2 regions of the Pantoea sp. LS15 genome follow, and region 1 is predicted to be linked to the other one. Evidence: predicted binding sites of a transcription regulator. Region 1 holds the regulator's gene; the other holds the start of a gene.

What was found. Region 1 encodes LexA, which represses DNA repair genes until DNA is damaged. Its sites were predicted from a motif close to TNCTGTATGTACATACAGNA; they were not measured.
Region 2: a site for LexA is predicted at 1,889-1,908, ahead of HED65_RS10535 (DNA translocase FtsK 4TM domain-containing protein). Genes of this name have one in related genera too.

Annotation. Positions count from the first base shown of each region.
Region 1 is NZ_JAAVXA010000013.1:66,359-69,903, forward strand. Features, by position in the region: gene dinF (MATE family efflux transporter DinF) at 1-1,025, opposite strand, end outside; gene lexA (transcriptional repressor LexA) at 1,089-1,697, opposite strand; gene HED65_RS17570 (diacylglycerol kinase) at 1,806-2,174, opposite strand; gene plsB (glycerol-3-phosphate 1-O-acyltransferase PlsB) at 2,329-3,545, shown strand, end outside.
Region 2 is NZ_JAAVXA010000005.1:220,940-224,484, forward strand. Features, by position in the region: gene trxB (thioredoxin-disulfide reductase) at 1-811, opposite strand, end outside; gene lrp (leucine-responsive transcriptional regulator Lrp) at 1,356-1,850, shown strand; gene HED65_RS10535 (DNA translocase FtsK 4TM domain-containing protein) at 1,986-3,545, shown strand, end outside.

The DNA.
Region 1 (3,545 bases):
GAGGTGAGTAACGCAATAATCTGCTCGCCAAAAACGGCATAAACCAGACCAAATGCCAGCGCCACCAACCCCGACTGACGACAGGCTGCCCGCCAGACATCCTGAAGCTGCCCGCTTTTGCGCGCACCGTACGCTTGCCCGGAATGCGCTTCCACAGCATAGGCAAAGCCGTCCAGCGCGTAAGCGGTAAAGGTCAGCAGCGTCATCAATACGGCATTGACCGCAACGATGTCTGGCCCCAGCCGAGCCCCGAAAACCGTCAGCGCGCCGAAACAGAGCTGAAGGAGAAGTGAACGCAGCATAATGTCACGGTTGAGTGCCAGCAGCTTACGGATATTGCCGCGCCATGCGTTTTTTAATAGCGCAAGAGAGATCCCGCGCATCGCCAGCACACGCCAGACCATCCACAGGCCGATGATAAAAGTCCCGTATTCGGCAATTACCGTCGCCAGTGCAGCCCCCTGCACGTTCATATGCAGACCCATTACCAGCCAGACATCAAGCACAATGTTGAGCAGGTTTCCCACCACCAGCAGAATGACGGGGGCGCGGGCATACTGCACGCCGAGTAACCACCCCAGCAGAACCAGGTTAGCCAGTGATGCGGGTGCACTGAGCCAGCGGATTTCAAGGAAACGTCTCGCCTGCTCCAGTACCGCCTCGTTACCGCCAACGATGTGAAGCGCGAGGTCAATCAGGGGCGAGCGCAATACAACAATTAATGCCCCCGCACCAAGCGCCAGAATGAGCGGCTGCACCAACGCGCGCGCCAGACGCAGCGGATCTCTGGCACCATATGCCTGTGCCGTGAGCCCGGTAGTACTCATGCGCAAAAAGAGCAGCAGCATAAACAGGAAGCTGGTTGCCGTCGCGCCAATCGCCACACCGCCAAGATAAACAGGTGAATCCAGATGGCCAATAACAGCAGTATCTACCAGACCCAGCAGGGGCACGGTGATATTGGAAAAAATCATCGGCAGTGCAAGACGCCACAATGCCTTATCTGATGCCGTCAGCAGTGACATGAAAAATACCGGGAGAGGTAAAGGAATCAGGCTACAGCAACGCCGTAGCCTGTCAGGAAGAGATTACAGCCATTCGCCGTTGCGAATCACCCCTACTGCCAGCCCTTCGATAGAGAAGTTCTGCTCGCGAAGATCCACCACAATCGGGGAGAATTCGCTGTTTTCAGGCAGCAACTGTACGGTATTACCCTGTTTTTTCAGACGCTTAACAGTGACTTCGTCATCAATACGCGCGACCACAACCTGGCCGTTTCGCACATCCTGCGTTTTGTGAACCGCAAGCAGATCACCGTCAAGAATACCGATGTCTTTCATCGACATGCCACTTACGCGCAGCAGGAAATCAGCGCTTGGTTTAAACATCCCCGGATCGACCTGGTAGTGGCCTTCAATATGCTGCTGTGCCAGTAAAGGCTCACCGGCCGCAACACGCCCCACCAGCGGAATGCCCGTCTCTTCTTCCACCAGCAGGCGGATACCGCGTGACGCGCCCGAAACAATCTCAATCACGCCCTTACGCGCCAGCGCTTTCAGGTGTTCTTCGGCAGCATTCGGAGAACGGAAGCCCAGACGCTGAGCGATTTCCGCACGCGTGGGTGGCATACCCGTCTGGCCGATATGATCCCGGATGAGATCAAACACCTCTTGCTGCCTGGTCGTTAACGCTTTCATTCCGCCCCCTGGGTGTATATACAGTTATGCTGTGAGTATATACAGTCAAAGGCGATTTTGGAACCAAAAACTGCACAAAAAACCAGGGACTTAATTATTCCTCGAGGCTCATCGGAAATGTGACCAAAGCAGCGTGACCCAGGTAATGACCGCAGTAATAATCGCCAGCAACACGGCAGCGGAGCCCATGTCTTTTGCCCGGCCAGAGAGCTCGTGGAAATCTGAGCCAATCCGGTCAACAACAGCCTCAATAGCGCTATTGAGAATTTCCACTATCATCACCAACAGTACGGAGCCGATCAGAAGAACGCGTGTTATTGCATCAACATCAAGGAAACAGGCGATAATCACCGCGATGATAGCGGCGACGCCCTCCTGGCGAAAGGCGGCTTCATTGATCCACGCGGCACGGAAACCTTTCCAGGAATAGCCGGCGGCTTTGATGATTCGGGTTAACCCAGTGGTATTATTGGCCATTAAAAGAACCTTTTATTGGAAATAGCGTCAGTAACTAGAGTGGCAGCGCGTTTCGCTGCCGCCTGAAGTATGACGGGTAACAACAGAAATTTTGCGCGCTTTCTGTTATCCTTGCGCCGCAATTGCATTATTAACCAGAGGCTTTACATCGTTTATGTCCGGCTGGCCACGAATTTACTACAAATTACTTAATTTACCATTAAGCATCCTGGTAAAAAGCAAGTCTATCCCAGCAGAACCCGCGCTGGAATTAGGGCTCGATACGTCGCGCCCCATTATGTACGTTTTGCCTTATAACTCGAAGGCAGACTTACTGACGCTTCGCGCCCAATGCCTGGCGCATGACTTACCTGACCCGCTTGAACCGCTTGAAGTTGACGGTACGCTGCTGCCGCGCTACGTGTTCATTCACGGTGGACCGCGCGTGTTTACCTATTACACGCCGAAAGAAGAGTCCATCAAGCTGTTCCATGACTATCTCGACCTGCACCGCAGCAATCCTGATCTGGATGTGCAGATGGTGCCAGTATCGGTGATGTTTGGTCGTCGCCCGGGTCGTGAAAAAGGTGAAGAGAATCCACCGCTGCGCATGCTTAACGGCATCCAGAAGTTCTTCGCGGTCTCCTGGCTGGGACGCGACAGCTTTGTGCGCTTCTCCCCTTCCGTTTCGCTGCGTCGTATGGCGGACGAGCATGGCACCGACAAGATCATCGCGCAAAAACTGGCGCGCGTAGCGCGTATGCACTTCGCCCGTCAGCGCCTCGCTGCCGTTGGGCCGCGTCTCCCGGCGCGTCAGGATCTGTTCAACAAGCTGTTGGCCTCCAAAGCGATTGCCCGTGCCGTTGAAGACGAAGCACGCAGCAAGAAGATTTCGCATGAGAAAGCCCAGCAGAACGCCATTGCACTGATGGAAGAGATTGCAGCGAACTTCTCTTACGAGATGATTCGCCTGTCCGATCGTATTCTCAGCTTTACCTGGAACCGTCTCTATCAGGGCATCAACGTCCATAACGCCGAGCGTGTACGCCAACTGGCGCACGATGGCCATGAAATTGTCTATGTCCCCTGCCACCGCAGCCACATGGACTACCTGCTTCTCTCCTATGTGCTCTATCACCAGGGGCTGGTACCGCCGCATATCGCTGCCGGCATCAACCTGAATTTCTGGCCAGCTGGCCCGATTTTCCGCCGTCTGGGTGCATTCTTTATTCGTCGTACCTTTAAGGGCAACAAACTCTACTCCACGGTGTTCCGCGAGTATCTGGGTGAGTTGTTCAGCCGCGGTTATTCCGTTGAGTACTTTGTGGAAGGTGGCCGCTCCCGTACCGGACGTCTGCTCGATCCGAAGACCGGCACGCTGTCCATGACCAT
Region 2 (3,545 bases), on a different contig from region 1:
GAATACCCGATTGCACTTTAATGTAGCCGTTTTCCAGCTCCAGCTGACCGTCGAAGATCGCGGTGTTCGGGCTGTGACCGATAGCCACAAACAGACCCGCCACTTCCAGCGTTTCGACGTTATCGGTGTTCTGGGTATCACGGATACGCAGACCCGCAACGCCCATCTGATCGCCCGTCACCTCTTCCAGGGTACGGTTGGTGTGCAGCACGATGTTGCCGCTCGCTACTTTATCCATCAGACGTTTGATCAGGATTTTCTCTGCGCGGAAGGTGTCGCGACGGTGGATGAGATGCACCTCAGAGGCAATGTTCGCCAGGTAGAGTGCTTCTTCCACTGCGGTATTACCGCCGCCAATGACCGCGACTTTCTGATTGCGGTAGAAGAAACCGTCGCAGGTGGCGCAGGCAGAGACACCGCGGCCTTTGAACGCTTCTTCGGATGGCAGACCGAGGTAACGGGCAGAGGCACCGGTGGCGATGATCAGTGCGTCACAGGTGTATTCGCCGCTGTCGCCCGTCAGGCGGAACGGACGGTTCTGCAAATCGACCTTATTGATGTGGTCGAACAGAATTTCGGTTTCGAATTTTGCGGCATGCTCGTGCATACGCTCCATCAGCAGCGGCCCGGTCAGGTCGTGCGGGTCGCCTGGCCAGTTTTCCACTTCGGTGGTGGTGGTCAGCTGACCGCCTTTTTCCATGCCAGTAATTAATACTGGTTGCAGGTTAGCGCGAGCAGCATAGACCGCCGCGGTATATCCCGCAGGTCCAGAACCAAGGATTAGCAGCTTACTGTGTTTAGCCGTGCCCATGAGATCCCCATTGTTGTTGGCAGACATTTGGCTGGATTGTAGGGAATTTGTTGCCGTAAAAAAAGAGCGCAGCAATTTTGATATCAATCTGTGTAATAGCCACGGACGATGAATGGCGCGCGATAACATCACGCTTTCTCCAGAAAACCGGTCGTTTGTAAGGCAATAAAATGACGATTAATACCCTGCCGTAATGAATATCCGGCATGTTGTACTAAAAAACGATGTTTTGCTTTGACAATCCCCTGCGCTTTTGCGAAAACATTCAAGGAAGAAAAAAAACCGCGTTAACCGTATGCCGCATAGGCATGCACGTAAATGCCATTTTTACCGGGTCAGTGAAATCTACGCATGGCGTGGACAGACGCCATACGTGATGTCGGTGACTGCCTTCGGGCAACGGTCTTCTTACCAACAGAACCCGAATCCGCATCGCGTCTAATACAAAACCAGGCGATGTGATGACTAACGGGTACAGGCTCTGAACAGTGATGTGCACAGGGTCCAGGCAGGAGTAGGGAAGGAATACAGAGAGACAATAATAATGGTAGATAGCAAGAAGCGCCCTGGCAAAGATCTCGACCGTATCGATCGTAACATTCTTAATGAATTGCAAAAGGATGGGCGTATTTCCAACGTCGAGCTTTCAAAACGTGTGGGACTTTCCCCGACGCCATGCCTTGAGCGTGTGCGCCGACTGGAAAGACAGGGTTTCATTCAGGGCTATACTGCTCTGCTGAACCCGCATTATCTGGATGCCTCACTTCTGGTATTTGTTGAGATTACTCTGAATCGTGGTGCGCCGGATGTGTTTGAGCAATTTAACGCCGCTGTACAAAAACTTGAAGAAATTCAAGAGTGTCACCTGGTGTCCGGTGATTTCGACTACCTGTTGAAAACCCGTGTGCCTGATATGTCCGCTTACCGTAAGCTGCTGGGTGAGACCCTGCTGCGTCTGCCGGGCGTGAACGACACCCGTACTTATGTGGTAATGGAAGAGGTCAAACAGAGCAATCGTCTGGTTATTAAGACGCGCTAACACGGAACAGGTGCAAAATCAGCGTAGTTTGATTACACTCCTGTTAATCCATACAGCAACAGTGCCGGGGAGTCCCGGCGCTGTTGTCCGTTTTAGCAAACAGGCAGGATATGCCTGATACCTGGAGAGCCTTTCTTGAGCCAGGAATACACTGAAGACAAAGAAGTCACACTATCGAAGCTAAGCAGCGGACGTCGTCTCCTCGAGGCTTTGCTGATTGTTATTGCCCTTTTTGCCGTCTGGCTGATGGCAGCCTTACTCAGTTTTAATCCCTCAGATCCCAGTTGGTCACAAACCGCATGGCATGAGCCTATCCATAATTTAGGTGGCGTACCCGGTGCCTGGCTTGCGGACACGCTGTTTTTCATTTTCGGTGTGATGGCCTATACCCTTCCCGTCATTATCATTGGCGGATGCTGGTTTGCGTGGCGCCATCGTCAGAACGATGATTACATCGACTATTTCGCCGTTTCGCTGCGCCTGATTGGCGCGCTGGCGCTGATCCTGACCTCATGTGGTCTGGCGGCTATTAATGCCGATGATATCTGGTACTTTGCCTCTGGCGGAGTGATCGGCAGTTTGTTGAGTTCTGCACTGCAACCGATGCTCCATAGCAGCGGCGGCACGCTGGCTTTGCTGTGCATCTGGGCGGCTGGGTTAACATTGTTTACTGGCTGGTCATGGGTGAGCATCGCCGAGAAGATCGGCAGCTTTATCCTCACGATCCTGACTTTCGCCAGCAACCGTACCCGTCGCGACGATACGTGGGTTGATGAAGACGAGTATGAAGATGAAGAGGAAGACGATGCACCTGTACAGCGTCGTGAATCTCGTCGTGCGCGTATTTTGCGCGGCGCCCTGGCGCGTCGTCAGCGTGTAGCTGAGAAATTTGCCAACCCGCTTGGACGCAAAACCGATGCCGCGCTCTTCTCCGGTAAGCGCATGGATGAAGACGAGCAGGTTGAGTATCGCGCAGCAGGTAACACCGTCGATCCTGATGATGTGCTTTTCTCTGGTAGCCGTGCCACACCGGGTGACTTTGACGAATACGATCCGTTGCTAAATGGCCAAACCGTTACCGCACCGGTTGCGGCAGCCGCAGCAGCAACGACCGCTGCGCAGGCGTATGCCGCGCCTGTCGACGCCGTGATGCCATCCGCGCCGGTTCCACCACCGGAATCCGTTATTCAGCAGCCTCAGGTTGCGTGGCAGACCGCGCCGGGTGTTCACACGCCGGAGCCCGTAGTCGCGCCTGAACCAGAAAGCTACATCCCTGTACAGCAGGAGCAGTGGCAACAACCTTATCAGCCACAGCAACCCGAATATGAACCGCAGCAATATGAACAGCCTGTGGCCCAGCCGTATCAGGAGTATGTACCTGAACCGGTTGAACCTGTGCAGCCTTATGTAGCGCCACAGCCTGAACCTGAAGTAGAAGTAGTGGAAGAGGTTAAGCCTTCTCGTCCGCCAATGTACTATTTTGAAGAGGTGGAAGAGCGCCGGGCTCGTGAACGCGAGCAACTGGCAGCCTGGTATCAGCCTGTGCCTGAGCCGGTGCAGGAGCCAGTTACGAAGGTGCCTTCAGTTTCGGTTCCACCGGTAGACCCGACGCCTGCTGTTGCACCTGTAGCGGAAAGCGTTAAGCAGGCTACGGTGGCGGCAGCAGTGGCTGCGCCTGTCTTTAGTCTGGCAACA